Regions from separate parts of the Neobacillus sp. B4I6 genome, predicted to be linked through region 2. Evidence: a T-box and tRNA genes for the amino acid it is inferred to sense, from the RefSeq annotation. Region 2 holds a T-box; the other regions hold tRNA genes.
The links. The T-box of region 2 lies ahead of pheS (phenylalanine--tRNA ligase subunit alpha). A T-box ahead of a tRNA ligase gene usually reads a tRNA of that ligase, here a tRNA-Phe.
Positions count from the first base shown of each region.

Region 1: it has a tRNA-Phe gene. The T-box ahead of pheS (phenylalanine--tRNA ligase subunit alpha) is inferred to sense a tRNA for this amino acid. The anticodon was not compared.
Region 3: it has a tRNA-Phe gene. The T-box ahead of pheS (phenylalanine--tRNA ligase subunit alpha) is inferred to sense a tRNA for this amino acid. The anticodon was not compared.

Region 1 is NZ_JBNPWB010000002.1:5,709,675-5,720,130, forward strand. It holds partial or broken gene QF028_RS30345 (hypothetical protein) at 1-492, shown strand, start outside; rRNA gene QF028_RS30350 (16S ribosomal RNA) at 955-2,504, shown strand; rRNA gene QF028_RS30355 (23S ribosomal RNA) at 2,708-5,642, shown strand; rRNA gene rrf (5S ribosomal RNA) at 5,719-5,835, shown strand; tRNA gene QF028_RS30365 (tRNA-Glu) at 5,874-5,948, shown strand; tRNA gene QF028_RS30370 (tRNA-Val) at 5,954-6,029, shown strand; tRNA gene QF028_RS30375 (tRNA-Thr) at 6,051-6,126, shown strand; tRNA gene QF028_RS30380 (tRNA-Lys) at 6,147-6,222, shown strand; tRNA gene QF028_RS30385 (tRNA-Leu) at 6,237-6,321, shown strand; tRNA gene QF028_RS30390 (tRNA-Gly) at 6,336-6,410, shown strand; tRNA gene QF028_RS30395 (tRNA-Leu) at 6,421-6,509, shown strand; tRNA gene QF028_RS30400 (tRNA-Arg) at 6,532-6,605, shown strand; tRNA gene QF028_RS30405 (tRNA-Pro) at 6,612-6,688, shown strand; tRNA gene QF028_RS30410 (tRNA-Ala) at 6,709-6,781, shown strand; tRNA gene QF028_RS30415 (tRNA-Ser) at 6,789-6,881, shown strand; tRNA gene QF028_RS30420 (tRNA-Met) at 7,052-7,125, shown strand; tRNA gene QF028_RS30425 (tRNA-Asp) at 7,129-7,205, shown strand; tRNA gene QF028_RS30430 (tRNA-Phe) at 7,398-7,470, shown strand; tRNA gene QF028_RS30435 (tRNA-Tyr) at 7,503-7,587, shown strand; tRNA gene QF028_RS30440 (tRNA-Cys) at 7,597-7,670, shown strand; tRNA gene QF028_RS30445 (tRNA-Gly) at 7,681-7,754, shown strand; tRNA gene QF028_RS30450 (tRNA-Ile) at 7,759-7,832, shown strand; tRNA gene QF028_RS30455 (tRNA-Asn) at 7,857-7,931, shown strand; gene QF028_RS30460 (hypothetical protein) at 8,994-9,233, opposite strand; rRNA gene QF028_RS30465 (16S ribosomal RNA) at 9,738-10,456, shown strand, end outside.
Region 2 is NZ_JBNPWB010000002.1:319,962-330,417, reverse strand. It holds gene polX (DNA polymerase/3'-5' exonuclease PolX) at 1-1,409, opposite strand, end outside; gene QF028_RS03420 (CvpA family protein) at 1,485-2,039, opposite strand; gene zapA (cell division protein ZapA) at 2,045-2,305, opposite strand; gene rnhC (ribonuclease HIII) at 2,413-3,360, shown strand; gene QF028_RS03405 (4a-hydroxytetrahydrobiopterin dehydratase) at 3,424-3,714, shown strand; gene pheT (phenylalanine--tRNA ligase subunit beta) at 3,849-6,263, opposite strand; gene pheS (phenylalanine--tRNA ligase subunit alpha) at 6,322-7,359, opposite strand; T-box leader at 7,434-7,681, opposite strand; gene QF028_RS03390 (TrmH family RNA methyltransferase) at 7,743-8,492, opposite strand; gene sspI (small acid-soluble spore protein SspI) at 8,612-8,818, shown strand; gene QF028_RS03380 (M42 family metallopeptidase) at 8,906-9,991, opposite strand; partial or broken gene QF028_RS03375 (GerAB/ArcD/ProY family transporter) at 10,237-10,456, shown strand, end outside.
Region 3 is NZ_JBNPWB010000002.1:146,705-157,160, forward strand. It holds rRNA gene QF028_RS02455 (16S ribosomal RNA) at 1-1,300, shown strand, start outside; rRNA gene QF028_RS02460 (23S ribosomal RNA) at 1,505-4,441, shown strand; rRNA gene rrf (5S ribosomal RNA) at 4,568-4,684, shown strand; tRNA gene QF028_RS02470 (tRNA-Val) at 4,694-4,769, shown strand; tRNA gene QF028_RS02475 (tRNA-Thr) at 4,802-4,874, shown strand; tRNA gene QF028_RS02480 (tRNA-Lys) at 5,020-5,095, shown strand; tRNA gene QF028_RS02485 (tRNA-Leu) at 5,110-5,194, shown strand; tRNA gene QF028_RS02490 (tRNA-Gly) at 5,209-5,283, shown strand; tRNA gene QF028_RS02495 (tRNA-Leu) at 5,294-5,382, shown strand; tRNA gene QF028_RS02500 (tRNA-Arg) at 5,405-5,478, shown strand; tRNA gene QF028_RS02505 (tRNA-Pro) at 5,485-5,561, shown strand; tRNA gene QF028_RS02510 (tRNA-Ala) at 5,579-5,654, shown strand; tRNA gene QF028_RS02515 (tRNA-Met) at 5,673-5,749, shown strand; tRNA gene QF028_RS02520 (tRNA-Ile) at 5,776-5,852, shown strand; tRNA gene QF028_RS02525 (tRNA-Ser) at 5,872-5,964, shown strand; tRNA gene QF028_RS02530 (tRNA-Met) at 5,996-6,069, shown strand; tRNA gene QF028_RS02535 (tRNA-Asp) at 6,072-6,148, shown strand; tRNA gene QF028_RS02540 (tRNA-Phe) at 6,171-6,246, shown strand; tRNA gene QF028_RS02545 (tRNA-His) at 6,274-6,349, shown strand; tRNA gene QF028_RS02550 (tRNA-Gly) at 6,367-6,440, shown strand; tRNA gene QF028_RS02555 (tRNA-Ile) at 6,447-6,523, shown strand; tRNA gene QF028_RS02560 (tRNA-Asn) at 6,555-6,629, shown strand; tRNA gene QF028_RS02565 (tRNA-Ser) at 6,633-6,723, shown strand; tRNA gene QF028_RS02570 (tRNA-Glu) at 6,732-6,803, shown strand; gene glgB (1,4-alpha-glucan branching protein GlgB) at 7,393-9,336, shown strand; gene QF028_RS02580 (glucose-1-phosphate adenylyltransferase) at 9,284-10,429, shown strand; gene QF028_RS02585 (sugar phosphate nucleotidyltransferase) at 10,452-10,456, shown strand, end outside.

The DNA.
Region 1 (10,456 bases), 5.4 Mb from region 2:
TCTTCTGAGCTTGTGTTTGAGTTTTTAGATGAACGACCTAGTGTGATAGAATCTCCAAATCCTATTAAACTTTCCTCGATTAAAGGCCATATTGATTTTGAAGAGGTAGAGTTTTCTTACGATGGAAAACGAAAAGCGTTAAATGGAGTTTCTCTTACGATTAAAGCAGGTGAGACGACAGCGGTAGGGGAACGTCAGCTTCTCTCTTTTGCAAGAGCACTCCTGGCTGACCCGAAAATTCTCATCCTTGATGAATCAACAGCGAGCATTGATACAGAGACTGAGGTAAAAATTCAAAAGGCATTAAAAACATTATTAAAAGATAGAACCGCCATAATGATTGCTCATAGGCTCTCAACCATCAGAGAAGCAGACAAAATTATTGTACTGGACCATGGACATATCCTTGAGCAAGGAAATCACGACACACTAATGGCAGAACAAGGAGTTTACTATGAACTAGTAAAAGCCCAATACAAAATGCTAGGCTAGGTCCTGTGCGTTGCAATCCCAAAAGTAGACAAAATAAAATAGGGTTTAGAGAAAGGAATCAAGGATAATCGCTCGGGTTCCTTTCTTCTTCTCATCGTTTCGTAGGGCTGAATTTGGTTATGATTTGAGAGGAAAGGGGTGTTATCTCAAAAAAGTTTTGAGGAAATGAACAGTCCATTAAAAAAAAGAAAAACTTTCTGTTGCATAAGTAAATCGAAGGTGCTATTATAAGGAAGTTGCTTTTAACGGCTGTCAAATTCGTTGAAAGTGAGAACAAAAAAATTAAAATATTATATTGACATAGTAATAGAGATTCGATATAATAATAAATGTCGCTTCTGACATGATAGATTGTTCTTTGAAAACTAAACAAACAAAAACGTGCAAACAAACAAAAAATATCGTGTTTCTTCTATTAATATGAGGAACATGAGCCAACGTAACAAAATGAGCTAATCAACTTTCTTGGAGAGTTTGATCCTGGCTCAGGACGAACGCTGGCGGCGTGCCTAATACATGCAAGTCGAGCGAACCTGCAGGAGCTTGCTCCTGTTGGTTAGCGGCGGACGGGTGAGTAACACGTGGGCAACCTGCCTGTAAGACTGGGATAACACCGGGAAACCGGTGCTAATACCGGATAATCCTTTTCCTCTCATGAGGAAAAGCTGAAAGTCGGTTTCGGCTGACACTTACAGATGGGCCCGCGGCGCATTAGCTAGTTGGTGAGGTAACGGCTCACCAAGGCGACGATGCGTAGCCGACCTGAGAGGGTGATCGGCCACACTGGGACTGAGACACGGCCCAGACTCCTACGGGAGGCAGCAGTAGGGGATCTTCCACAATGGACGAAAGTCTGATGGAGCAACGCCGCGTGAGCGATGAAGGCCTTCGGGTCGTAAAGCTCTGTTGTTAGGGAAGAACAAGTACCGGAGTAACTGCCGGTACCTTGACGGTACCTAACCAGAAAGCCACGGCTAACTACGTGCCAGCAGCCGCGGTAATACGTAGGTGGCAAGCGTTGTCCGGAATTATTGGGCGTAAAGCGCGCGCAGGCGGTCCTTTAAGTCTGATGTGAAAGCCCACGGCTCAACCGTGGAGGGTCATTGGAAACTGGGGGACTTGAGTGCAGAAGAGGAAAGCGGAATTCCACGTGTAGCGGTGAAATGCGTAGAGATGTGGAGGAACACCAGTGGCGAAGGCGGCTTTCTGGTCTGTAACTGACGCTGAGGCGCGAAAGCGTGGGGAGCAAACAGGATTAGATACCCTGGTAGTCCACGCCGTAAACGATGAGTGCTAAGTGTTAGGGGGTTTCCGCCCCTTAGTGCTGCAGCTAACGCATTAAGCACTCCGCCTGGGGAGTACGGCCGCAAGGCTGAAACTCAAAGGAATTGACGGGGGCCCGCACAAGCGGTGGAGCATGTGGTTTAATTCGAAGCAACGCGAAGAACCTTACCAGGTCTTGACATCCTCTGACACTCCTAGAGATAGGAATTTCCCCTTCGGGGGACAGAGTGACAGGTGGTGCATGGTTGTCGTCAGCTCGTGTCGTGAGATGTTGGGTTAAGTCCCGCAACGAGCGCAACCCTTGATCTTAGTTGCCAGCATTCAGTTGGGCACTCTAAGGTGACTGCCGGTGACAAACCGGAGGAAGGTGGGGATGACGTCAAATCATCATGCCCCTTATGACCTGGGCTACACACGTGCTACAATGGATGGTACAAAGGGCTGCAAGACCGCGAGGTTTAGCCAATCCCATAAAACCATTCTCAGTTCGGATTGCAGGCTGCAACTCGCCTGCATGAAGCCGGAATCGCTAGTAATCGCGGATCAGCATGCCGCGGTGAATACGTTCCCGGGCCTTGTACACACCGCCCGTCACACCACGAGAGTTTGTAACACCCGAAGTCGGTGGGGTAACCGCAAGGAGCCAGCCGCCTAAGGTGGGACAGATGATTGGGGTGAAGTCGTAACAAGGTAGCCGTATCGGAAGGTGCGGCTGGATCACCTCCTTTCTAAGGATAAAGCTGGACATATGAGCCAGACAAAACAGTTTGTTTGATTGACGTTTCTTGTTTGTTTAGTTTTGAGAGTGCAATTCTCTCAAGACACTTTCGTTCTTTGAAAACTAGATAATCGTAATGAAGAAGTCAATGTAAGAACCGAGTCAATGCCATTTTAGTTTTCTCTCTTATGTAAGTAAGAGAATAACCTTTTAGGTTAAGTTAGAAAGGGCGCACGGTGAATGCCTTGGCACTAGGAGCCGATGAAGGACGGGACTAACACCGATATGCTTCGGGGAGCTGTAAGTAAGCTTTGATCCGGAGATTTCCGAATGGGGGAACCCACTGTTCGTAATGGAACAGTATCTTTACCTGAATACATAGGGTATGGAAGGCATACCCGGGGAACTGAAACATCTAAGTACCCGGAGGAAGAGAAAGCAAACGCGATTCCCTGAGTAGCGGCGAGCGAAACGGGACATAGCCCAAACCAAGAGGCTTGCCTCTTGGGGTTGTAGGACACTCAACATGGAGTTACAAAGGAACGGGGTAGATGAAGCGACCTGGAAAGGTCCGTCATAGAAGGTAAAAACCCTGTAGTCGAAACTTCGTTCCCTCCTGAGTGGATCCTGAGTACGGCCGGACACGAGAAATCCGGTCGGAAGCAGGGAGGACCATCTCCCAAGGCTAAATACTCCCTAGTGACCGATAGTGAACCAGTACCGTGAGGGAAAGGTGAAAAGCACCCCGGAAGGGGAGTGAAATAGTTCCTGAAACCGTGTGCCTACAAGTAGTTAGAGCCCGTTAATGGGTGATAGCGTGCCTTTTGTAGAATGAACCGGCGAGTTACGATCCCATGCAAGGTTAAGTTGAAGAGACGGAGCCGCAGCGAAAGCGAGTCTGAATAGGGCGTATGAGTATGTGGTCGTAGACCCGAAACCAGGTGATCTACCCATGTCCAGGGTGAAGTCCAGGTAACACTGGATGGAGGCCCGAACCCACGCACGTTGAAAAGTGCGGGGATGAGGTGTGGGTAGCGGAGAAATTCCAATCGAACTTGGAGATAGCTGGTTCTCTCCGAAATAGCTTTAGGGCTAGCCTCACGTAGTAAGAGTCTTGGAGGTAGAGCACTGTTTGGACTAGGGGCCCTCATCGGGTTACCGAATTCAGACAAACTCCGAATGCCAAAGACTTATCCGTGGGAGTCAGACTGCGAGTGATAAGATCCGTAGTCAAAAGGGAAACAGCCCAGACCACCAGCTAAGGTCCCAAAGTATACGTTAAGTGGAAAAGGATGTGGAGTTGTTTAGACAACCAGGATGTTGGCTTAGAAGCAGCCACCATTTAAAGAGTGCGTAATAGCTCACTGGTCGAATGACTCTGCGCCGAAAATGTACCGGGGCTAAACGTATCACCGAAGCTGTGGATTGACATCTTAGATGTCAGTGGTAGGAGAGCGTTCTAAGGGCGTTGAAGCTAGACCGTAAGGACTGGTGGAGCGCTTAGAAGTGAGAATGCCGGTATGAGTAGCGAAAGATGAGTGAGAATCTCATCCACCGAATGCCTAAGGTTTCCTGAGGAAGGCTCGTCCGCTCAGGGTTAGTCGGGACCTAAGCCGAGGCCGAAAGGCGTAGGCGATGGACAACAGGTTGATATTCCTGTACCACCTCTTTATCGTTTGAGCAATGGGGGGACGCAGGAGGATAGGGTAAGCGCGCTGTTGGATATGCGCGTCTAAGCAGTTAGGCTGAGAAGTAGGCAAATCCGCTTCTCGCGAAGGCTGAGCTGTGACAGCGAGGGAAATTTAGTACCGAAGTTCCTGATTCCACACTGCCAAGAAAAGCCTCTAGCGAGATAAAAGGTGCCCGTACCGCAAACCGACACAGGTAGGCGAGGAGAGAATCCTAAGGTGAGCGAGAGAACTCTCGTTAAGGAACTCGGCAAAATGACCCCGTAACTTCGGGAGAAGGGGTGCTTTTTGAGGTGAATAGCCTCGAAGAGCCGCAGTGAATAGGCCCAGGCGACTGTTTAGCAAAAACACAGGTCTCTGCGAAGCCGCAAGGCGAAGTATAGGGGCTGACGCCTGCCCGGTGCTGGAAGGTTAAGAGGAGGGGTTAGCTCACGCGAAGCTCTGAATCGAAGCCCCAGTAAACGGCGGCCGTAACTATAACGGTCCTAAGGTAGCGAAATTCCTTGTCGGGTAAGTTCCGACCCGCACGAAAGGCGTAACGATCTGGGCACTGTCTCAACGAGAGACTCGGTGAAATTATAGTACCTGTGAAGATGCAGGTTACCCGCGACAGGACGGAAAGACCCCGTGGAGCTTTACTGTAGCCTGATATTGAATTTTGGTACAGCTTGTACAGGATAGGTAGGAGCCTGAGAAGCCGGAGCGCTAGCTTCGGTGGAGGCGTCGGTGGGATACTACCCTGGCTGTATTGAAATTCTAACCCGCACCCCTGATCGGGGTGGGAGACAGTGTCAGGTGGGCAGTTTGACTGGGGCGGTCGCCTCCTAAAGAGTAACGGAGGCGCCCAAAGGTTCCCTCAGAATGGTTGGAAATCATTCGCAGAGTGTAAAGGCACAAGGGAGCTTGACTGCGAGACCTACAAGTCGAGCAGGGACGAAAGTCGGGCTTAGTGATCCGGTGGTTCCGCATGGAAGGGCCATCGCTCAACGGATAAAAGCTACCCCGGGGATAACAGGCTTATCTCCCCCAAGAGTCCACATCGACGGGGAGGTTTGGCACCTCGATGTCGGCTCATCGCATCCTGGGGCTGTAGTCGGTCCCAAGGGTTGGGCTGTTCGCCCATTAAAGCGGTACGCGAGCTGGGTTCAGAACGTCGTGAGACAGTTCGGTCCCTATCCGTCGTGGGCGCAGGAAATTTGAGAGGAGCTGTCCTTAGTACGAGAGGACCGGGATGGACGCACCGCTGGTGTACCAGTTGTTCTGCCAAGGGCATCGCTGGGTAGCTATGTGCGGACGGGATAAGTGCTGAAAGCATCTAAGCATGAAGCCCCCCTCAAGATGAGATTTCCCATAGCGCAAGCTAGTAAGAACCCTGAAAGATGATCAGGTTGATAGGTCAGAGGTGGAAGCGTGGTAACATGTGGAGCTGACTGATACTAATCGTTCGAGGACTTAACCATATTTTTAAGGCACACTCGTTTTACAAACTTCTTCTGCATTATCTAGTTTTGAGGGAATGATACCTCAAAAAACAAGTCTGGCAGCAATGGCGAGAAGGTCACACCCGTTCCCATACCGAACACGGAAGTTAAGCTTCTCAGCGCCGATGGTAGTTGGGACACGCGTCCCTGTGAGAGTAGGACGTTGCCAGGCTTACCCTTTGGGTTTATTTTTTTGCCAACATTAAATATGGCCCCTTGGTCAAGCGGTTAAGACACCTCCCTTTCACGGAGGTAACACGGGTTCGAGTCCCGTAGGGGTCACCATATTTGGAGGATTAGCTCAGCTGGGAGAGCATCTGCCTTACAAGCAGAGGGTCGGCGGTTCGATCCCGTCATCCTCCACCATATTTACCTTTCATACTTTACGCCGGGGTAGCTCAATTGGTAGAGCAACTGACTTGTAATCAGTAGGTTGGGGGTTCAAGTCCTCTCGCCGGCACCATTTTTCTTTCATCTTATGATGAGCCATTAGCTCAGTTGGTAGAGCATCTGACTTTTAATCAGAGGGTCGAAGGTTCGAGTCCTTCATGGCTCACCATTTTAAATGAATATGCGGGTGTGGCGGAATTGGCAGACGCACCAGACTTAGGATCTGGCGCCGCAAGGCGTGGGGGTTCGACTCCCTTCACCCGCACCATTTAATTTTCATATGCGGAAGTAGTTCAGTGGTAGAACATCACCTTGCCAAGGTGGGGGTCGCGGGTTCGAATCCCGTCTTCCGCTCCAATTGTTTTAAGCCGGGGTGGCGGAACTGGCAGACGCACAGGACTTAAAATCCTGCGGTAGGTGACTACCGTACCGGTTCGATTCCGGTCCTCGGCACCATTTAAGTTCATTAATTTCATATGCGCCCTTAGCTCAGCTGGATAGAGTGTTTGACTACGAATCAAAAGGTCGGGAGTTCGAATCTCTCAGGGCGCACTTTAACGGGAAGTAGCTCAGCTTGGTAGAGCACTTGGTTTGGGACCAAGGGGTCGCAGGTTCGAATCCTGTCTTCCCGACCATTCTTTACTTATAACTTTATGGGGCCTTAGCTCAGCTGGGAGAGCGCCTGCTTTGCACGCAGGAGGTCAGCGGTTCGATCCCGCTAGGCTCCACTTATTCGGAGGAATACCCAAGTTTGGCTGAAGGGATCGGTCTTGAAAACCGACAGGCGGGTCATACCGCGCGGGGGTTCGAATCCCTCTTCCTCCTCCATATTTTTTATTAAAATAAATGATTTCTATTGTCGCGGGGTGGAGCAACGAGCATTGCTTCATGAATAATCTGCGAGTTGTATCAATCGAGCTGCTGCTTGCATATGCTTTCTGAGATTGATACAGTCCATGGAAAATTGAGCATGGACAAAACTTTATAATTTCTATTGTCGCGGGGTGGAGCAGTCTGGTAGCTCGTCGGGCTCATAACCCGAAGGTCGCAGGTTCAAATCCTGTCCCCGCAATATGGTCCGGTAGTTCAGTTGGTTAGAATGCCTGCCTGTCACGCAGGAGGTCGCGGGTTCGAGTCCCGTCCGGACCGCCATTTTTATCCCAGTAGGTTAACTACTGTTATTATAGATTTTTTTTTTTTTAGAAAAATATATATTCTAGGCTCAGTCGGTAGAGCAGATTGTTTACATCACTGAAAAACATCTGCGGCAATCTGCGAGAAAGTACGTGAGTTCTTTCGAGCAAAGGACGTGCAGAATTAAGTTTAGGAAACCATCCTAATTACGGCTCAGTAGCTCAGTCGGTAGAGCAAAGGACTGAAAATCCTTGTGTCGGCGGTTCGATTCCGTCCTGAGCCATCGTTAAATTTAGAACTCTATTAGTCTTATATGGAGGGGTAGCGAAGTGGCTAAACGCGGCGGACTGTAAATCCGCTCCCTCAGGGTTCGGCGGTTCGAATCCGTCCCCCTCCACCATAGTAGTTAGGCAGCATAGCCAAGTGGTAAGGCAGAGGTCTGCAAAACCTTTATCCCCGGTTCAAATCCGGGTGTTGCCTCCAAATTTTTAATGCGGGTGTAGTTTAGTGGTAAAACCTCAGCCTTCCAAGCTGATGATGAGAGTTCGATTCTCTTCACCCGCTCCAAATTGGGCCTATAGCTCAGCTGGTTAGAGCGCACGCCTGATAAGCGTGAGGTCGATGGTTCGAGTCCATTTAGGCCCACTATACTAATTTATATTTTATTATTCCGCAGTAGCTCAGTGGTAGAGCTATCGGCTGTTAACCGATCGGTCGTAGGTTCGAGTCCTACCTGCGGAGCCACTTTTTTAAACCGAAGGGACGGTTCGCTTGTTCCTTTTTTATACAAACCACCTTTTAAAAAAGATTTTATTTTTTAAAGGTGGTTTTTCTGCGTCTAATAGAGATAAAATTCCTACAGATAGGAACTAACTACAAAATTATGGATACTTACTACATATTTTGGGGAATTTACAACACCTGTACGGATACTTACAACATAATTACAGACACTTACTACATATTTAATAAAACTTACGACATTTGCTGGATAAAAATTGGTAATTCGTTTAAGGCAGAAGATATTTACTACCTATTTTTGGTGACTTATACCGCCGCAGTAATAGGTATAGCCACGATTCCTGGTTCAGCAATTAATCATGGCTCCTTTTTAAAAGTGTCATGTTGAGGACAGTTTTCGACATTCTTCACAGGCATTTGGAGTACTAAATCTAGTAATGGAGCGGTCTGAGGCTACTTTTAATTAAACGTTTGGATAGTATCAAAAAGCCGTGATTTTCATAGAATCATGGAGGTTTGGGAGAAACTGATCTGTTTTTGTAGAAAGGTGGGTTATTTCCTGCGGAATGTTCAAACGCATCTCGACAATCTACATGCAAGAGTTGTAAGGAAATTCTTTTATTTCAGTACTTCCAGCTATTTCAATCAAACGTTTAATTAGTATAGCTTATAGGGTATTTAGTTGAAAGAGTGTCGTTTCGTGACGCTAGCGGTTTGATCGCTATTTTCCCCCCCTTTTTTTCTTACATTTTTCAACATTAATTATATGAATTGGGAAGGATGCTTCGATATATATCAAGGATTTAGGCGATTTTAATCAAACGTTTGATTAGTTAGGAAACTTGGGAGAAAAGGGGGAGATTTGTCAGTTCATAAAGACCCGAGGTCGGTTCTTGGAGGTTGTGGGAACCATCGCTGAGGACATTGAAACTTCCTGAAGCATTATTTCTGCTGCTTAGCTATGAAAAGGTGCTTTCTTAATTCAGGTGCCAGTCGCTGAGCGATAAAGATATAAAAACCATGCTGCTTTTTACCAGCATGGTTTTTAGACTATGGTTCGGAGTATTATTCCTCGAACGCTTCCATCAATTCCCGTAAATCTTTGATGGCTAGTTTTACACTCTCTTTTTTATTTTCATGCACTCCAGTTCCTAATAATTCATCGTGTTGAGGGAAGGAATTATTCGCTAAGCTTTTGTAGCCCTCTGGAACTGTGAATATTTCTACAGTGATCGTAAATCCCAGGCTTATATAGATTTTTATAATTTCTAGTTCTTCATTTTTAACTTTTGTTACAATTCTCATATGATAATCATCTCCAGATAGAAAGCAATCAAATTCATAGATTTAGATTTTATATATTTATATTTACTTAAACTAGTATACGCTAAAATCCTACCCTATTTCCAGTGCCTGTTAGGCCATGATATTTGTTGAAGACTGCAAGTGGCCAGGGTTTTGGTTGTTGATTTAAAAAGATAAGATATTGTTATCTCAAGAAATAGTTTTAAGGAAGTGAACTTCCCTAAAAAAAGAAAAACTTTCTGTTGCATTTGTAAATTGGAGATGTTATGATAGCTAAGTTGCTTTTAACGGCGGTTTTAATAGTTAAAAGTGAAAACAAAAAAGTTATATTATTATATTGACATAGTAATTGAGATTCGATATAATAATAAATGTCGCTTCTGACATGATAGATTGTTCTTTGAAAACTAAACAAACAAAAACGTTCAAACAAACAAAAAATATCGTGTTTCTTCTATTAATATGGAGAACATGAGCCAACGTAACAAAATGAGCTAATCAACTTTCTTGGAGAGTTTGATCCTGGCTCAGGACGAACGCTGGCGGCGTGCCTAATACATGCAAGTCGAGCGAATCAATAGGAGCTTGCTCCTGTTGGTTAGCGGCGGACGGGTGAGTAACACGTGGGCAACCTGCCTGTAAGACTGGGATAACACCGGGAAACCGGTGCTAATACCGGATAATCCTTTTCCTCTCATGAGGAAAAGCTGAAAGTCGGTTTCGGCTGACACTTACAGATGGGCCCGCGGCGCATTAGCTAGTTGGTGAGGTAACGGCTCACCAAGGCGACGATGCGTAGCCGACCTGAGAGGGTGATCGGCCACACTGGGACTGAGACACGGCCCAGACTCCTACGGGAGGCAGCAGTAGGGAATCTTCCACAATGGACGAAAGTCTGATGGAGCAACGCCGCGTGAGCGATGAAGGCCTTCGGGTCGTAAAGCTCTGTTGTTAGGGAAGAACAAGTACCGGAGTAACTGCCGGTACCTTGACGGTACCTAACCAGAAAGCCACGGCTAACTACGTGCCAGCAGCCGCGGTAATACGTAGGTGGCAAGCGTTGTCCGGAATTATTGGGCGTAAAGCGCGCGCAGGCGGTCCTTTAAGTCTGATGTGAAAGCCCACGGCTCAACCGTGGAGGGTCATTGGAAACTGGGGGACTTGAGTGCAGAAGAGGAAAGCGGAATTCCACGTGTAGCGGTGAAATGCGTAGAGATGTGGAG
Region 2 (10,456 bases):
CCGGTAGGATGGGCAATTAAATCCACATGAGCATTCGTCAACGCGTTTTTAAGCCGCTCCATAATTTTTTCCTTGGATTGGGAAAAAGCAGAATGTATGGAGGCAATAACGAAATCCATATCAGCTAGGAATTCGTCGTCATAATCAAGCGTGCCATCAGGAAGAATATCCATTTCCACACCGGCTAGAATAAGAAAATCGTCGTACTTTTCATTTAATTTTTTAATTTCTTCTCTTTGTTTTAAAAGTCTTTCACGAGTTAGACCATTCGCCACCTTTAAATACTGTGAATGGTCAGTAATCGCCATATATTGATAACCTCTAGCCCGGCAGACTTGAGCCATTTGTTCGATCGAATGGGCACCGTCACTCCAGGTGGAATGCATATGAAGGTCACCCTTGATATCTTCGAGCTCAATTATTTCCTCAGTAGCAGAGAACGTTTCTACTTCCCTACCGTCCTCTCTAATTTCCGGAGGAATGAATGGAAGATCAAAATGCTTGAAAAATTCTTCTTCAGAAGAAAACGTGCGAATTTCCCCCGTCTCCACGTTTTCCACGCCATACTCACTGATTTTTTCACCGCGTTCCTTCGCTAATTGTCGCATCCGGACATTATGTTCTTTTGATCCGGTAAAGTGATGCAAGGTAGTTGTAAATTCTTCCGGCTTAACCAGACGGAAATCGACGGAAATATCATAATCATATCCAAAAACTACCGAAACCTTGGTATCGCCCGCACCAATCACTTCTTTTATATTTGGCAATTCCAATAGATGCCCGCGCACTCGTTCCGGTTCATTAGTAGCGATAATAAAATCAAGGTCTTTGATCGTCTCTCTCATCCGGCGCAAACTTCCGGCACGTGAAAACCGATGAATATCTGGTAATTCGGTTAAGGTTGCTTCAATTTGCTCTGCAATCGGAAGCATGTAAGCTAACGGCAATCGATCCGGTCTTGAGCCGACATTGGCAATCGCACTTAGGATTTTTTCTTCTGTTTTTTTACCAAAACCAGCGAGCGCTTGTACTTGCCCTGCTTCACATGCTTCTTTTAAACTGGAAACATCAACGACCTTTAATTCTTTGTATAGTTTAGCAATTTTCTTTCCGCCAAGCCCCGGAAGCTGCAATAACGGGATTAGACCTGTTGGGACTTCCTCCTTCAACTCCTTTAATACCGAAGAAGTACCATCCTTTATGTATTCATCAATGACAGCGGCCGTGCCTTTACCGATTCCAGAAATAGCGGTAAAGTCTTCAATCTCTGTTACGTCGCGTTCATCGGCTTCCAAAGCGTTAGCCGCTTTCCGAAAGGCTGAAACCTTGAAAGGGTTTTCCCCCTTTAACTCCATATAGACCGCAATCGTTTCTAGCAAACGAATGATTTCTTTTTTATTAACTTCCATTTAATTATCCACCTACCTATTATTTAGCATTTTCATTTTATCCTACTTTAAGGCATGAATAGAAAAACTTCTCTGCTACAGAGAAGTTAAAGCAGCTGTATATTCAATCCACATGCTCTTAATTTGCTGTGAAAGGATAGGAGTGTGATTCACAATTGCTTTTGCCATAATCGAATGATCCAAAGCATTTTGTAAAAATTCAATTGGTACCAGGGCTGAAATATATAATAAAATAAAAATAACTAAATATACTTCAATGAAACCAAAAAGGCCTCCTGCCCAAACATTTAACTGCCTAAGTACTGGCAAATGGGCAATAAAGTCAAGCATTGAACCAATAATTTGCAATAACACTTTTACAGCAACAAAGATAATAACAAAGGCGATCGCTCGGTAAAAAGCTGCTTCCATATTACTGCTATCAGTTAGAAGTTTTAATGTAGCAATATTTCCAAAGTTTGGATAAGGAATCCATAATGTTAACTTGGGGGCTAACTGTTCGTAGTATGAATTTGCCACTACATATGCAATAATAAAACCTATTAAATGAACAAGCTGCAGTATTAAGCCTCTTTTTAGGCCTACAAAGAATCCAATAATTAAAAAGATGATAATTGCTAAATCCAACATATTTTTTAGTCCTTTTCTTTTAGTAGTTCTGATTGAAGCCGATCCAATTGGTCTTTCATTTTGAGATAATCATTGACTGCGTTTACGGCTGTTAAAACGGCGAGTTTACTTGCGTCTAAATTTGGATTCTTAGAACTGATTTCGCGCATTTTATTGTCAACTAATGAAGCCACATGCCGGATGTGGCTTGGACTTTCCGTGCCCATAATAACGTAAGCTTGACCGTATATATCTACGGTTGTTCTATTTTTTTGATTATTCGACAACGTCCTGCCTCCATTCAGAGAATCCTACTCTATATCATAACATGAACCGTTATCTGTGGAAAAGTTAAAGCATATTTTATATTATTTAGAAATGTGGTGTTTGTAGTATGGGTAATGTTGTATTGAATTTAGAAATGAATAAGATAATGGAAATGAGAAACTTTTACGGAAAAAATTTATTAGATAAAAACATCCCTGGAAGTGTGTTTGCAGCGAAAACGTCTGCTTGTATGATCACAGCTTATAAATCAGGTAAAGTTTTATTTCAGGGAAATGATAGTGAAAAAGAGGCAGGTCGATGGGGCAGTGCAAGCGCCTCCTCAAAGAAGCCGAGCTCTTCCCATTCGAAATCTGTTGCGAAGGGTGACCTTCCAACTGGTATCGGACAAATGTCTGCTATTGGTTCAGATGAAGTCGGTACGGGAGACTTCTTCGGGCCGATTACAGTGGTGGCAGCCTACGTGAAAAAGGAAAATATCCCTTTATTAAAAGAATTAGGTGTCCGCGACTCGAAGGATTTAAACGATGAAAAAATCATTGCGATCGCAAAGGTCATTAAAGATATTATTCCATTTAGTTTGATGACGTTAAAAAACGAAAAATATAATCAGGTTCAGCAGTCAGGCATGTCGCAAGGGAAAATGAAGGCAATTTTACATAATCAAGCGATCTTAAATGTGTTAGACAAAATTTCACCTGAGAAACCTGAGGCGATTCTCATCGACCAATTTGTTCAAGCTAGTACCTATTTTCAGCATTTAAAAAGCCAAAAAGCAATTGCCAAAGAGAATGTTTATTTTAGTACGAAAGCTGAAGGTATCCATTTGGCAGTCGCTGCTGCAAGTATTCTCGCCCGCTATGCCTTTATCCAATATATCGATAAACTTAGCGAGGCGGCCGGCTTTAAGATCCCAAAAGGTGCCGGGGCACAGGTGGATGTAGCTGCAGCCAAGCTGATTATGAGCAAAGGCCGCGACATCCTCCCATCTTTTGTTAAGCTCCACTTCGCTAATACCGACAAAGCGACGGCACTTGTTAATAAAAAACGAAAATGACATGTTTTTTGGAGTTGTTACGAATAGAATAGATATATAGAATCGGTTTTTGGAGGGATAGTGGTGGCAAATCGACTAAGTGAGGCGGAGATTACTTCCGCTGTTGCGGGATTATCAGGCTGGAAACTGGACGGAAAATTCATCGTGAAAAAGTACCGCTTCCGTGAGTTTTTACAAGGCGTGGCGTTCGTGAATGTCATTGCCCAGCTCTCGGAAGAAAAAAATCATCACCCATTTATTGCGATCGATTATAAATTAGTGACACTAAGACTAACCTCCTGGAATGCAGGCGGATTGACCGATTTAGACATGGTCTTAGCGAAAAACTATGACTCCATTTTTGAGAAAATATAATTTAATGCGGAATTTGAAGGAGGTTGTCCTTTGGTGCAACCTCTTTTTGTGATTTTTAGCGATTTTTTTTAATCCCTCAGACATACAAAAAAGCCAGCCCGAAAATCTACACATTCGGGCTGGCTTCTATTAATTTAACCTCTTAGAACGGCTCCTGCCTTTTCTTTCAAGGTATTAAGCACTTTCTCATGAACCTTCGTTACCTCTTCATCAGTCAACGTACGCACTGGATCAACATATTTCAAAGAGAACGCGATCGATTTCATGCCCTCTTCCATCTTGTCTCCCTCATATAAATCAAACACGTTAACCTCTTTCAAGAGCGGTGCACCATTTGTTAAAATAATTTCCTTTAGGGTGCCTGACACCGTTTCTCTGTTTACCACAAGGGCAATGTCTCTTGTGATCGACGGGAAGCGCGGGATGGCTTCGTACTGTAATGCTGGTGTTTCTGCTTCAAGTACTGCTTTTAATGAAAGTTCAAATACGTAGGTATCTTTCAAATCCAGCTCTTTTTGAACCGTTGGGTGGACTTGCCCGATAAAGCCGATTTTCTCACCGTTTAGGTGAATTTCCGCTGTACGGCCAGGGTGCATACCATCTATCTGTGCTTGAACAAATTGAACTTGTTCAAGTAAGCCAAGCTTAGCAAACATTCCTTCTAAAATGCCTTTAACAACGAAGAAGTCAACAGCCTTCTTCTCCCCTTGCCAAGAATGACTGGACCAAAGCCCGGTAACGGCTGCTGCTAAATGTTCTTTTTCAGTTGGAAGAGTGTCTATGCCATTTGCTAAGAACACCGCACCTGTTTCATATACACCCAAACTATCGTTTTGGCGAGCACTGTTATATTTTAATACTTCCAAAAGTTGTGGCATGATGCTCAAACGAAGGATGCTGCGCTCTTCACTCATTGGCATCGCGAGACGGATTGTATCACGTTTCTCAAGTGCAAATTGGGCTGCCTTTTCCTCACTTGTCAGTGAATACGTAACAGCTTGGTATAAGCCTGCTCCCTCAAGATATTGACGAACCACACGGCGCTTTTTCTGATACTCAGACAAACCACCTGGTGTAGTTGATCCAATCGGCAACGTTTTTGGAATATTATCATAACCAAAAAGGCGGGCTACTTCTTCCAGTAAATCTTCTTCTATCTTAATATCTCCGCGGCGTGTCGGTGCCGTTACGGTGATGGTATCTTCTTCGATACTTACACCGAATTGAAGACGATCAAAGATTTCCTTCACGTCCTTCATCACAAGGTCTGTGCCAAGGACACGATTGATTTTTTCTAAAGTAATCGAAACAACTGCCGGCTCAACCGTCATTGTGTCTGCTTCAGCAGCACCTTCTAATACTTCACCGCCTGCGTATTTTGCCATTAGATAGGCGGCACGCTCTCCGGCAGCACGAACACGATTCGGGTCGACACCTTTTTCAAATCGAGCGCTCGCTTCACTTCTTAAACCATGCTCTTTCGAAGCTTTTCTGATCGTAGCCCCGTTAAAGTAAGCTGATTCAAGTAAAACAGTCGTTGTGTCTGAAATTACTTCTGAATTTGCTCCCCCCATAACACCAGCTAGGGCAACAGGTTCAGTTCCATTTGTAATGACTAAATGATCAGCTGTAAGTGTGCGTTCTGCATCATCGAGCGTGACAAATTTCTCCCCATCTGCTGCACGGCGGACAAGGATTTCTTTTGAACCTAAGCGGTCATAATCAAACGCATGGAGCGGCTGACCGTATTCAAGAAGAATATAGTTAGTAATATCAACCACGTTATTGTGCGGACGAATTCCTGCTGACATCAAGCGCGTTTGCATCCATAAAGGTGATGGACCGATTTTTACATTTTTAATGATTTTTGCCACATATAATGGGTTATCTTCTTTTGCCTCAACGACAATTTTCACATAATCAGATGCTTTTTCAGTTGCAGACTGAAGATTCGTTTCCGGAAGTTTAACCTCTCTCCCAAGGATCGCCGCCACTTCATAGGCAACTCCTAGCATACTTAAGCAATCCGCACGATTTGGAGTCAAGCTCAACTCAAGGATCTCATCGTCACGATTTAACATGGCAAGTGCATCAACACCCACTTCAGCATCCGCTGGAAAAACAAAGATTCCCTCAGAATATTCTTTCGGTACAACTTTTCCTTCCATCCCTAACTCAGTAAGCGAACAAATCATTCCGTTCGATTCTTCGCCGCGTAGTTTCGCCCGTTTAATTTTAAAATTACCTGGAAGAACTGCACCAACTGTGGCCACTGCAACCTTTTGACCTTGGGCCACATTCGGAGCACCGCAAATAATTTGGACCGGTTGTTCCCCGCCTACATCAACAAGACACTTACTTAATTTATCAGCATTTGGGTGCTGCTCGCGTTCAAGGACATGACCAACGACTACACCTTGGATGCCGTCGTTAAGGATTTCTACTCCTTCGACCTCAATACCGCTTTTTGTAATTTTTTCAGCTAATTCAGATGCAGTTACTCCAGTTAAATCAATATAATCCTGGAGCCATTTATATGAAACGAACATGTCGTCATCCTCCTTTATTTTTATCAAGCTTCAACGGCTTGGGTTGAAGCATTCAGTTTCACTCGTGTTTTGAAAATTGTTTTAAGAAACGAACATCATTTGTATAGAAATGTCTGATATCATCCACACCGTACTTTAACATCGCAATCCGCTCTGGTCCCATACCGAAAGCAAAGCCAGTGTATTTTTTAGAGTCATATCCAGCCATCTCAAGAACGTTAGGATGGACCATACCGGCACCGAGAATTTCGATCCAGCCTGTTCGCTTACAAACGCTGCAGCCATGACCGCCGCAGATTTTACAAGAAATATCCATTTCTACTGAAGGTTCAGTAAATGGGAAAAAGCTTGGACGCAGGCGGATTTCACGATCTTCGCCGAACATTTTTTTCGCAAAAACTTCTAATGTTCCTTTTAGGTCACTCATGCGGATGTTCTCACCGACCACAAGACCTTCGATTTGCATAAATTGATGGGAGTGTGTCGCATCATCATTATCACGACGGTACACCTTTCCTGGGCAGATAATTTTGATAGGACCCTTGCCTTGGTGCTTTTCCATCGTACGAGCTTGAACAGGTGATGTATGGGTACGGAGCAGGATATCTTCTGTGATATAGAAAGAGTCCTGCATGTCGCGGGCCGGGTGCCCCTTCGGTAAATTAAGCGCTTCGAAGTTATAATAATCCTGCTCTACTTCAGGACCTTCCGCTACCTGATACCCCATACCAATGAATAAATCCTCAATTTCTTCGATGATTCTTGTCAGTGGATGGTGGTTTCCAACCTTAACTGGTCGTCCTGGGAGGGTAACATCGATGCTTTCAGAAGCTAATTTTTCTAAAACAGCCGCCTCTTCTAACCCCGTATGTTTGGCTTCAATTTTAACGGCAATCGCTTCACGGACTTCGTTTGCTAATGCCCCCATAACTGGACGCTCCTCAGCAGAAAGCTTTCCCATTCCGCGTAGTACTTCCGTGATTGGGCCCTTTTTACCTAGGTAGGCAACACGAATGTCATTTAATTCTTTTAAGCTTACCGACTGTTCAATTTTTTGAATAGCCTCTTCCTGCAATTCCTTTAAACGTTCTTGCATGTCAATTCCTCCTTAATATTAATCAGTTGATCGGTGTCAGGCACCAATGAAAAAACAAAAAAACCCCATCCCTGGAAAGGGACGAGGTTTATAGTTCGCGGTACCACCCTTGTAAACACGTTATGTAAAGAAACATTGTGTTCGCTTCATTCGGATAACGGCATCTGCCGGTGCATCTTTACATTTTCGTTCGCGAAAATGGTCCCGATGCCAACTCAGGAGGTGAACTTCGCTTATCCTTTCCATAAAAGTGCTTTCAGTCGCGGCACTTTCTCCCTAAATGGTCACTAAATAAGGTACTTTTCTCCGTCATCGTTCTTTAATATTCAATATTGTTCATTATTATATAATAATTTCCCTGTAAAGGTCAAACTAGTTTCCGCCTATTTTTTCAAATAATAGAGCAGAATCCCTGTTGCAACGGCAACATTCAAGGATTCACTTTTGCCGTAAATCGGGATATACAGGTTGGCTGTGGTGCTTGAGAGTATGTCTTTCCCGACGCCATTCCCTTCGTTTCCAACGATCAGGGCAAACGAATCACCTGTGGAAATGTCAGTATATGCAGATGCCCCTTCAAGTGCTGTACCGTATACAGGAATATTTTTTTCCTGGAGTTTGTCCATCCATTCATGAAGGTCGCCTCTTATTATCGGAAGGTGAAAATGGCTTCCTTGTGCCGACCTAAGGACCTTTGAGTTGTAAATATCCACACTTCCCCGTCCTACCACAACGGCGTCGATCCCTGCTGCATCTGCTGTGCGAATCATTGTTCCGAGATTTCCTGGGTCCTGAACGGCATCAATAAATAGGAAGGTCTTGGCATCTACCACTTCAGCATTTGCTATTTGGCAAACCCCATAAACTCCTTGTGGTGCCTCTGTATCTGTTAATGCATTCGATATCTCTTCCGTGACTTGTATTACTGGCGTCGAACCAGTATCGAAGCGGGAAGGTAAATCTACTTTTTCAGAAACTATGATTTCTACAATTTGCTCTCCTTGTTTTAGCGCTTCCTCCACTAAATGAAAGCCTTCAACTAAAAATGTTCCTGACTTATCCCGTTCTTTTTTGGTTAAAAGCTTTTTCCACTGTTTTACTTTAGGGTTATTTATCGATTCAATATATTTCAAAACCCGCTCTCCTTTTACAATTACGATGATTTTTTAATTATAGCCTAATAAAAATACATAATAAAACCAAAAGTAGAAAAACTATTTAAGAAATACAGGATAAAAAGGAGTGCATATACATGAATTTAAATTTACGTAATGCCATTGTTCACAATGTTTCGGGAAATACACAAGATCAATTAGAAGATACCATTGTTGATGCCATTCAAAATGGGGAAGAAAAAATGCTCCCAGGTCTTGGTGTTTTATTTGAAATCATTTGGAAAAATTCATCCGAAGATGAGAAAAAAGAAATGCTTACAACCCTTGAAAGCGGGTTAAAGTAATCATTTGTTGAAGCTGCCGATTACCCATCGGCAGTTTTTTATTTAAAAAAATCCCCGGCAAAGTTCATCCGGGGACCCCACAAAAAGTTATTCAAACGTAATTTTATCAACAGTCTCTCGGTCTAAGCGCTTAATAACTTCGACAATCAACTTCACTGCGTTTTCATAATCATCACGATGGAGCATAGCCGCATGTGAATGAATATAGCGCGTCGCAATCGTAATCGGAAGCGCCGGAACCCCATGATGTGTCAAGTGGATTGACCCTGCATCTGTACCACCGCCAGGAATGGACTCGAATTGATAAGGGATGTTCAATTCATCGGCTGTATCGGTCACTAAATCACGTAAACCTTTATGCGCTACTAGTGAGGCATCATAGATAACAACTTGTGGTCCCTTCCCCATCTTACTCATTGCTTCTCTTTCCGAAATTCCAGGTGTATCTCCGGCAATACCGACATCAACAGCAAAGCCGATATCCGGTTTGATTTTTGCAGTGGCTGTCTTAGCACCGCGCAACCCTACCTCTTCTTGAACATTACCTACCCCATAAACAACGTTCGGATGATCTACACCCTTTAATTGTTTCAGGACATCAATGGCAATTGCACAGCCAATCCGGTTATCCCAAGCCTTGGCTAATAGCATTTTTTCATTGTTCATCACTGTAAATTCAAAATATGGCACAACCATATCGCCTGGACGAACGCCCCATTCAGTGGCTTCCTCACGGCTAGATGCACCAATATCAATAAACATGTCTTTAATTTCAACCGGTTTCTTACGAGCTTCCGGTGATAAAATATGCGGAGGCTTAGAACCGATAATCCCGGTTACATCTCCTTTTCTTGTAACAATCGTCACACGCTGTGCAAGCATTACCTGCCCCCACCAGCCGCCAACCGTTTGAAAACGAAGGAAACCTTTGTCATCGATTTGAGTAATCATAAACCCGACTTCATCTAAGTGACCAGCCACCATGATTTTCGGGCCGCCCTCTTTACCTACCTTTTGAGCAATCAAACTGCCAAGTCCATCGGTTGTGATTTCATCAGCGAATGGAGCTATGTATTTTTCCATGACCTCGCGAACTTCACGCTCATTGCCGGGAATCCCCCTGGCATCAGTTAACTCTTTTAACATCGTCAAGGTTTCATCTAGTTTTTCCATTATTTCGCCCCCTTTGTATAGGTACAATTTTATTATACAGAAGTAAATTGTAAAGTTACAAATTTCGCTCTGATTGGTTTAAATAACTCAGCATCCTTTGATTCTTTAAGAGGTTCACGGAATCTAGTCTTCATGGATAACATGTATCTTTATGGAGAATATTAAGTAAAAAGGAATACTTTGTTAAGGACGGGTTTGCTTTTGTATGTCATAAGCCTTTTTTACTGCAAAAGGGAGATAAATTAATGATTAAGGAAAAAATCAGTGCAATCCAGCTTTTTTATTTAATGGCAGGCTATGTATTAGGCACCGCGATGATTTTGGGATTAGGGGCAGACACGAAGCAGGATGCATGGATCTATATCTTAATCGGAATGGTATCCAGTCTATTATTAATGGTTGTTTATACGCAATTATCAACCTATTATTCAGGGGATACACTCGTTCAGATGCTTCCAAAGATAA
Region 3 (10,456 bases), 170 kb from region 2:
TAGCTAGTTGGTGAGGTAACGGCTCACCAAGGCGACGATGCGTAGCCGACCTGAGAGGGTGATCGGCCACACTGGGACTGAGACACGGCCCAGACTCCTACGGGAGGCAGCAGTAGGGAATCTTCCACAATGGACGAAAGTCTGATGGAGCAACGCCGCGTGAGCGATGAAGGCCTTCGGGTCGTAAAGCTCTGTTGTTAGGGAAGAACAAGTACCGGAGTAACTGCCGGTACCTTGACGGTACCTAACCAGAAAGCCACGGCTAACTACGTGCCAGCAGCCGCGGTAATACGTAGGTGGCAAGCGTTGTCCGGAATTATTGGGCGTAAAGCGCGCGCAGGCGGTCCTTTAAGTCTGATGTGAAAGCCCACGGCTCAACCGTGGAGGGTCATTGGAAACTGGGGGACTTGAGTGCAGAAGAGGAAAGCGGAATTCCACGTGTAGCGGTGAAATGCGTAGAGATGTGGAGGAACACCAGTGGCGAAGGCGGCTTTCTGGTCTGTAACTGACGCTGAGGCGCGAAAGCGTGGGGAGCAAACAGGATTAGATACCCTGGTAGTCCACGCCGTAAACGATGAGTGCTAAGTGTTAGGGGGTTTCCGCCCCTTAGTGCTGCAGCTAACGCATTAAGCACTCCGCCTGGGGAGTACGGCCGCAAGGCTGAAACTCAAAGGAATTGACGGGGGCCCGCACAAGCGGTGGAGCATGTGGTTTAATTCGAAGCAACGCGAAGAACCTTACCAGGTCTTGACATCCTCTGACACTCCTAGAGATAGGATTTTCCCCTTCGGGGGACAGAGTGACAGGTGGTGCATGGTTGTCGTCAGCTCGTGTCGTGAGATGTTGGGTTAAGTCCCGCAACGAGCGCAACCCTTGATCTTAGTTGCCAGCATTCAGTTGGGCACTCTAAGATGACTGCCGGTGACAAACCGGAGGAAGGTGGGGATGACGTCAAATCATCATGCCCCTTATGACCTGGGCTACACACGTGCTACAATGGATGGTACAAAGGGCTGCAAGACCGCGAGGTTTAGCCAATCCCATAAAACCATTCTCAGTTCGGATTGCAGGCTGCAACTCGCCTGCATGAAGCCGGAATCGCTAGTAATCGCGGATCAGCATGCCGCGGTGAATACGTTCCCGGGCCTTGTACACACCGCCCGTCACACCACGAGAGTTTGTAACACCCGAAGTCGGTGGGGTAACCGCAAGGAGCCAGCCGCCTAAGGTGGGACAGATGATTGGGGTGAAGTCGTAACAAGGTAGCCGTATCGGAAGGTGCGGCTGGATCACCTCCTTTCTAAGGATAAAGCTGGACCTGTGAGCCAGACAAAACAGTTTGTGGCACGATCTTTGTTTGTTTAGTTTTGAGAGTACAATTCTCTCAAAGCTTTTTTTAATCGTTCTTTGAAAACTAGATAATCGTAATGAAGAAGTCAATGTAAGAACCGAGTCAATGCCATTTTAGTTTTCTCTCTTATGTAAGTAAGAGAATAACCTTTTAGGTTAAGTTAGAAAGGGCGCACGGTGAATGCCTTGGCACTAGGAGCCGATGAAGGACGGGACTAACACCGATATGCTTCGGGGAGCTGTAAGTAAGCTTTGATCCGGAGATTTCCGAATGGGGGAACCCACTGTTCGTAATGGAACAGTATCTTTACCTGAATACATAGGGTATTGAAGGCATACCCGGGGAACTGAAACATCTAAGTACCCGGAGGAAGAGAAAGCAAACGCGATTCCCTGAGTAGCGGCGAGCGAAACGGGACATAGCCCAAACCAAGAGGCTTGCCTCTTGGGGTTGTAGGACACTCAACGTGGAGTTACAAAGGAACGGGGTAGATGAAGCGACCTGGAAAGGTCCGTCATAGAAGGTAAAAACCCTGTAGTCGAAACTTCGTTCCCTCCTGAGTGGATCCTGAGTACGGCCGGACACGAGAAATCCGGTCGGAAGCAGGGAGGACCATCTCCCAAGGCTAAATACTCCCTAGTGACCGATAGTGAACCAGTACCGTGAGGGAAAGGTGAAAAGCACCCCGGAAGGGGAGTGAAATAGTTCCTGAAACCGTGTGCCTACAAGTAGTTAGAGCCCGTTAATGGGTGATAGCGTGCCTTTTGTAGAATGAACCGGCGAGTTACGATCCCATGCAAGGTTAAGTTGAAGAGACGGAGCCGCAGCGAAAGCGAGTCTGAATAGGGCGTATGAGTATGTGGTCGTAGACCCGAAACCAGGTGATCTACCCATGTCCAGGGTGAAGTCCAGGTAACACTGGATGGAGGCCCGAACCCACGCACGTTGAAAAGTGCGGGGATGAGGTGTGGGTAGCGGAGAAATTCCAATCGAACTTGGAGATAGCTGGTTCTCTCCGAAATAGCTTTAGGGCTAGCCTCACGTAGTAAGAGTCTTGGAGGTAGAGCACTGTTTGGACTAGGGGCCCTCATCGGGTTACCGAATTCAGACAAACTCCGAATGCCAAAGACTTATCCGTGGGAGTCAGACTGCGAGTGATAAGATCCGTAGTCAAAAGGGAAACAGCCCAGACCACCAGCTAAGGTCCCAAAGTATACGTTAAGTGGAAAAGGATGTGGAGTTGTTTAGACAACCAGGATGTTGGCTTAGAAGCAGCCACCATTTAAAGAGTGCGTAATAGCTCACTGGTCGAATGACTCTGCGCCGAAAATGTACCGGGGCTAAACGTATCACCGAAGCTGTGGATTGACATCTCTGATGTCAGTGGTAGGAGAGCGTTCTAAGGGCGTTGAAGCTAGACCGTAAGGACTGGTGGAGCGCTTAGAAGTGAGAATGCCGGTATGAGTAGCGAAAGATGAGTGAGAATCTCATCCACCGAATGCCTAAGGTTTCCTGAGGAAGGCTCGTCCGCTCAGGGTTAGTCGGGACCTAAGCCGAGGCCGAAAGGCGTAGGCGATGGACAACAGGTTGATATTCCTGTACCACCTCTTTATCGTTTGAGCAATGGGGGGACGCAGGAGGATAGGGTAAGCGCGCTGTTGGATATGCGCGTCTAAGCAGTTAGGCTGAGAAGTAGGCAAATCCGCTTCTCGCGAAGGCTGAGCTGTGATAGCGAGGGAAATTTAGTACCGAAGTTCCTGATTCCACACTGCCAAGAAAAGCCTCTAGCGAGATAAAAGGTGCCCGTACCGCAAACCGACACAGGTAGGCGAGGAGAGAATCCTAAGGTGAGCGAGAGAACTCTCGTTAAGGAACTCGGCAAAATGACCCCGTAACTTCGGGAGAAGGGGTGCTTTTTGAGGTGAATAGCCTCGAAGAGCCGCAGTGAATAGGCCCAGGCGACTGTTTAGCAAAAACACAGGTCTCTGCGAAGCCGCAAGGCGAAGTATAGGGGCTGACGCCTGCCCGGTGCTGGAAGGTTAAGAGGAGGGGTTAGCTGCTAAGCGAAGCTCTGAATCGAAGCCCCAGTAAACGGCGGCCGTAACTATAACGGTCCTAAGGTAGCGAAATTCCTTGTCGGGTAAGTTCCGACCCGCACGAAAGGCGTAACGATCTGGGCACTGTCTCAACGAGAGACTCGGTGAAATTATAGTACCTGTGAAGATGCAGGTTACCCGCGACAGGACGGAAAGACCCCGTGGAGCTTTACTGTAGCCTGATATTGAATTTTGGTACAGCTTGTACAGGATAGGTAGGAGCCTGAGAAGCCGGAGCGCTAGCTTCGGTGGAGGCGTCGGTGGGATACTACCCTGGCTGTATTGAAATTCTAACCCGCACCCCTGATCGGGGTGGGAGACAGTGTCAGGTGGGCAGTTTGACTGGGGCGGTCGCCTCCTAAAGAGTAACGGAGGCGCCCAAAGGTTCCCTCAGAATGGTTGGAAATCATTCGCAGAGTGTAAAGGCACAAGGGAGCTTGACTGCGAGACCTACAAGTCGAGCAGGGACGAAAGTCGGGCTTAGTGATCCGGTGGTTCCGCATGGAAGGGCCATCGCTCAACGGATAAAAGCTACCCCGGGGATAACAGGCTTATCTCCCCCAAGAGTCCACATCGACGGGGAGGTTTGGCACCTCGATGTCGGCTCATCGCATCCTGGGGCTGTAGTCGGTCCCAAGGGTTGGGCTGTTCGCCCATTAAAGCGGTACGCGAGCTGGGTTCAGAACGTCGTGAGACAGTTCGGTCCCTATCCGTCGTGGGCGCAGGAAATTTGAGAGGAGCTGTCCTTAGTACGAGAGGACCGGGATGGACGCACCGCTGGTGTACCAGTTGTTCTGCCAAGGGCATCGCTGGGTAGCTATGTGCGGACGGGATAAGTGCTGAAAGCATCTAAGCATGAAGCCCCCCTCAAGATGAGATTTCCCATAGCGCAAGCTAGTAAGAACCCTGAAAGATGATCAGGTTGATAGGTCAGAGGTGGAAGCGTGGTAACATGTGGAGCTGACTGATACTAATCGTTCGAGGACTTAACCAATTTTTAAGGCATACTCGTTTTTACAACTTCTTCAGCATTATCTAGTTTTGAGGGAATGAAAAAAAATAATTTTCCTCTTGAAAAATATGAAAAAGACATTATAATAAAATAGTGTCGAATAAATGGTCTGGCAATAATGGCGAGAAGGTCACACCCGTTCCCATACCGAACACGGAAGTTAAGCTTCTCAGCGCCGATGGTAGTTGGGACACGCGTCCCTGTGAGAGTAGGACGTTGCCAGGCTGTAAATATGGAGGATTAGCTCAGCTGGGAGAGCATCTGCCTTACAAGCAGAGGGTCGGCGGTTCGAGCCCGTCATCCTCCACCATATTTACCTATAAATATTATTCCAAACTATTTGCCGGGGTAGCTCAATTGGTAGAGCAACTGACTTGTAATCAGTAGGTTGGGGGTTCAAGTCCTCTCGCCGGCACCTTTGTATGAGCCATTAGCTCAGTTGGTAGAGCAGATTGCGTACTTCATTGAAGGAGCTTCTGCGGGCAATCTGCGAGAAAGAACGTAAGTTCTTTTGAGCATCTGACTTACGCTAATAAAAGATTAGAAAATCATCTTACGATGAGCCATTAGCTCAGTTGGTAGAGCATCTGACTTTTAATCAGAGGGTCGAAGGTTCGAGTCCTTCATGGCTCACCATTTTAAATGAATATGCGGGTGTGGCGGAATTGGCAGACGCACCAGACTTAGGATCTGGCGCCGCAAGGCGTGGGGGTTCGACTCCCTTCACCCGCACCATTTAATTTTCATATGCGGAAGTAGTTCAGTGGTAGAACATCACCTTGCCAAGGTGGGGGTCGCGGGTTCGAATCCCGTCTTCCGCTCCAATTATTTTAAGCCGGGGTGGCGGAACTGGCAGACGCACAGGACTTAAAATCCTGCGGTAGGTGACTACCGTACCGGTTCGATTCCGGTCCTCGGCACCATTTTAGTTCATTAAATTTATATGCGCCCTTAGCTCAGCTGGATAGAGTGTTTGACTACGAATCAAAAGGTCGGGAGTTCGAATCTCTCAGGGCGCACTTTAACGGGAAGTAGCTCAGCTTGGTAGAGCACTTGGTTTGGGACCAAGGGGTCGCAGGTTCGAATCCTGTCTTCCCGACCATTCTTCTTACTTCTTATGGGGCCTTAGCTCAGCTGGGAGAGCGCCTGCTTTGCACGCAGGAGGTCAGCGGTTCGATCCCGCTAGGCTCCACCATAATTAAATTGTATATTTGGCGGTGTAGCTCAGCTGGCTAGAGCGTACGGTTCATACCCGTAAGGTCGGGGGTTCGATCCCCTCCGCCGCTACCAAATATTTTAAAGATGTATTTTAATTTGGACCTTTAGCTCAGCTGGTTAGAGCAGACGGCTCATAACCGTCCGGTCGTAGGTTCGAGTCCTACAAGGTCCACCATTAGTTTCATAGTTAACACGGAGGAATACCCAAGTTTGGCTGAAGGGATCGGTCTTGAAAACCGACAGGCGGGTCATACCGCGCGGGGGTTCGAATCCCTCTTCCTCCTCCATATTTTTCACTAAAATAATAATTTCTATTGTCGCGGGGTGGAGCAGTCTGGTAGCTCGTCGGGCTCATAACCCGAAGGTCGCAGGTTCAAATCCTGTCCCCGCAATTGGTCTGGTAGTTCAGTTGGTTAGAATGCCTGCCTGTCACGCAGGAGGTCGCGGGTTCGAGTCCCGTCCAGACCGCCATTTTCATTTGGCAAAGTAATATGGCTCAGTAGCTCAGTCGGTAGAGCAAAGGACTGAAAATCCTTGTGTCGGCGGTTCGATTCCGTCCTGAGCCACCATTTTAATTAAATAGAGTTTTTATTGTGGCGATTGTGGCGAAGTGGTTAACGCACCTGATTGTGGTTCAGGCATTCGTGGGTTCGATTCCCATCAGTCGCCCCATAATAAATCTATTATATGCGGGTGTAGTTTAGTGGTAAAACCTCAGCCTTCCAAGCTGATGATGAGAGTTCGATTCTCTTCACCCGCTCCAATTTATGGGCCTATAGCTCAGCTGGTTAGAGCGCACGCCTGATAAGCGTGAGGTCGATGGTTCGAGTCCATTTAGGCCCACCATATATCTTTTCACAGCAGCAACTTTAATTGTTCCGCAGTAGCTCAGTGGTAGAGCTATCGGCTGTTAACCGATCGGTCGTAGGTTCGAGTCCTACCTGCGGAGCCAAACGGGGAAGTACTCAAGTGGCTGAAGAGGCGCCCCTGCTAAGGGTGTAGGTCGGGTGACCGGCGCGAGGGTTCAAATCCCTCCTTCTCCGCCATATATTAAGGCCCCTTGGTCAAGCGGTTAAGACACCTCCCTTTCACGGAGGTAACACGGGTTCGAGTCCCGTAGGGGTCATAAAAAAAACTGATAACAATATGTTATCAGTTTTTTTTTGATCTATTAAAGAAAGAAAGATATAGATTACGTTTATGATTTCAAAGAGCTATTGGATACATTTTAAAGACTTTTTATCGAACTATTGACGCCAATAAGTCCCTTTGGCTCCATTTTACAGAAACTCTCCGCTTTTTCCATGAGATGTCAAAACCAATAAATCCGCTTGAATGTCCAAATTCTTAGAACCAAACGAGGACGCCTTTTATACAAGGATCTTTATATTGATATAACTTTTAGCGACCTCCTCTCCTTAGTGAAAGCCTTGATAACGCTTACATTTGCAACAATTTCCCCTAATTTTGAACTATCATTCAAATAACATTTTTGAATGAAAATGATAAAAAAACTAAAAAAAATTTATATATTTTTGGCGATTACTGATAGAAAAATTGGTGTATAGTGTCGAAACTTGTCGCACCTTAGGTTTTTATGGCATATAGCCTCAGCTATTGTCAGAAAAGATAAAAAAGTTTTATGAGGAATATTGATTAATAGCCATTATAATTGGTCTTTGAAATACATATTTTCATTGGGAATGAGGAGAGCCATGACAGTGAATACGTTTTTTCCGACTGACTATCAGTTACATTTATTTCACGAGGGAAATTTTTTCCAAAGTCATCAGCTTTTTGGCGCTCATATCTTTAAGAATTCCGATAAGGTTTATACACGATTTTGCGTATGGGCCCCTAATGCAATGCAGGTTAGGCTTGCGGGGGATTTTAATAACTGGAATGGTGAAGGGTATGAATTGCAAAAGGTTAATGATGAGGGAGTTTGGATTCTGATTGTTAATAGGGATCTAACAGGGAAGCTTTATAAGTATGAAATTATCACACATTCTGGTGAGAGGCTGCTAAAATCAGATCCATTTGCTTTTTATTCTGAAATAAGACCGAATACAGCTTCTATTGTTTATTCGTTAAACCATTATGAGTGGCAAGACAATCATTGGATGAATCGAAGAGGAAAAAAGAACCTCCTTTCTGAGCCAGTGGTAATTTATGAATTGCATTTGGGTTCATGGAAAAATAAGGAAGACGGCGAATATCTAAATTATAAAGAATTGGCATTGGAACTTATTCCATATGTAATTGAGCACGGATTTACACATATAGAGTTATTACCTCTAGTCGAACACCCTCTCGATGCCTCATGGGGTTATCAAGGAACAGGTTACTTTTCTGTTACATCCAGGTATGGGACACCAGATGAATTTAGAGAATTTGTTGATCTGATTCATCAAAATGGTATTGGGGTTATTCTTGATTGGGTGCCTGGTCATTTTTGCAAGGACGCTCATGGCCTTTACCGTTTTGATGGGACTCATATTTATTCCTATAGCACAGCTAGCGACAGAGAGAATGCTGTTTGGGGAACGGCCAACTTTGACCTTGGAAAAGGAGAGGTACAAAGTTTTCTAATCTCAAATGCCCAGTTTTGGATTGACTATTTCCATATTGATGGTTTCCGAATGGACGCAGTAGCTAATATCATTTACTGGCCGAATGGCTCAAATGAAAAGCGTGAAAACCCATTTGGAATTAACTTTTTGAAAAAACTAAACCAACATGTTCATGAGTATGAACCACACTTTTTAATGATTGGTGAGGATTCAACAGAATTTCCTAATGTCACAACACCAGTTGCATACGGTGGGCTTGGCTTTGATTATAAATGGAATATGGGCTGGATGAATGACATGCTTGAATATATGGAAACTCCACCTTACTCGCGCTCACATGTTCATTCTAATGTAACGTTTTCATTTTTATATGCCTTTTTAGAAAACTTTATGCTGCCATTTTCTCACGATGAAGTGGTACATGGAAAAAAATCACTGCTCGATAAGATGCCAGGCGATTATTGGGAGAAATTTGCACAACTTAGACTTTTGCTAGGGTATATGTTTGCTCATCCTGGAAAAAAACTTTTATTTATGGGTTTTGAACTGGGCCAGTTTTCTGAATGGAAAGATAAAGAACAGCTCGATTGGAACTTAATGGACTATGAGATGCATCAAAAATTAAATGCCTACGTAAAGTTTTTAACTAAATTCTATAAACGTTCAAAGGCACTATATGAACTCGATCATTTACAGGACGGATTCGAATGGATTGATGCCAATAATAGCCACCAATCTGTTTTCTCTTTTATGAGAAAAGGAAAAAAGTCTGAAGAAACATTAGTGGTTATTTGTAATTTTACTGGTGTCAATTACCCAATGTATAAAATTGGTGTTCCTAAATCCGGTGAGTATCGAGAAATTTTCAATAGTGATCATATAGAATACGGTGGAGCTGGATTGGTTAATAAAAAGACTATTATTGCAGAAGAAGAACCATTCCATGGCCAGCCATTTTCATTAAATCTAGCAATTCCCCCATTTGGATTTCAAATCATCAGACCAGTTAAAAAGAGGAAGGAGCGAAAAGGAAATGGCAAAGAAGAAGTGCGTAGCCATGTTATTAGCAGGAGGGAAAGGAAGTAGGCTTAATTCGCTGACAAAGGATCTAGCGAAACCAGCTGTTCCTTTTGGAGGTAAATATCGAATTATTGATTTTGCATTGAGCAATTGCGCCAATTCTGGCATCGATACGGTTGGGGTATTAACACAATACCAACCATTGTTATTAAATTCCTATATTGGGATTGGAAGTGCATGGGATCTTGACCGAAAGGATGGCGGGGTAACTGTATTACCACCGTATGCTGAATCTTCCGAAGTAAAATGGTATACAGGCACTGCAAGTGCGATTTATCAAAACCTTAATTACCTTAAACAATACCAGCCAGAATATGTGCTAATCCTATCAGGTGACCATATTTACAAAATGAACTATGAGAGCATGCTTGAATATCATATTGAAAAAAGGGCTGACGTAACTATTTCTTTAATAGAAGTTCCTTGGAATGAAGCCAGTCGTTTTGGAATCATGGATACAGACGAAGAGCTAAGAATTGTCGATTTTGACGAAAAACCAGCGAATCCAAAAAATAATCTTGCTTCGATGGGCATTTATATTTTTAACTGGAATATACTTAAAGAATATTTAGAAATGGATGACCGTGTTCCTGAATCGAGTCATGATTTTGGTAAAGATGTGATTCCGATGCTTTTAGAGGAAAATAAAAAATTGTTTGCTTATCCATTTAAAGGCTATTGGAAAGACGTCGGTACGGTCCAAAGCCTCTGGGAAGCTAATATGGATCTACTAAGAGAAGAATGTGACTTAGATTTGTTTGACCACGGATGGAGGATTTATTCAGTTAACCCGAATCAGCCGCCACAATATATTTCGCCGAGTGCGGTGGTTAAAGAGTCACTTATTAATGAGGGATGTACAATAGAAGGGGAAGTAGTGAAATCTGTTCTTTTTCAAGGGGTTACTGTTGGAAAAGGATCAACTATTTTAGAGTCGGTCATTATGCCGGATGCGATCATTGGTAATAATTGTTTGATTGAAAGAGCCATTGTACCTTCTGACGTGAATGTACCTGACGGGACTGTTATCCGCTCGTTCGATGAAGAGATTATTCTAGTTACTAATGAAATGTTAAGCGGGTTATACCCTGCTTTTTAATATAATACAGGAGGGACTTGGATTGGA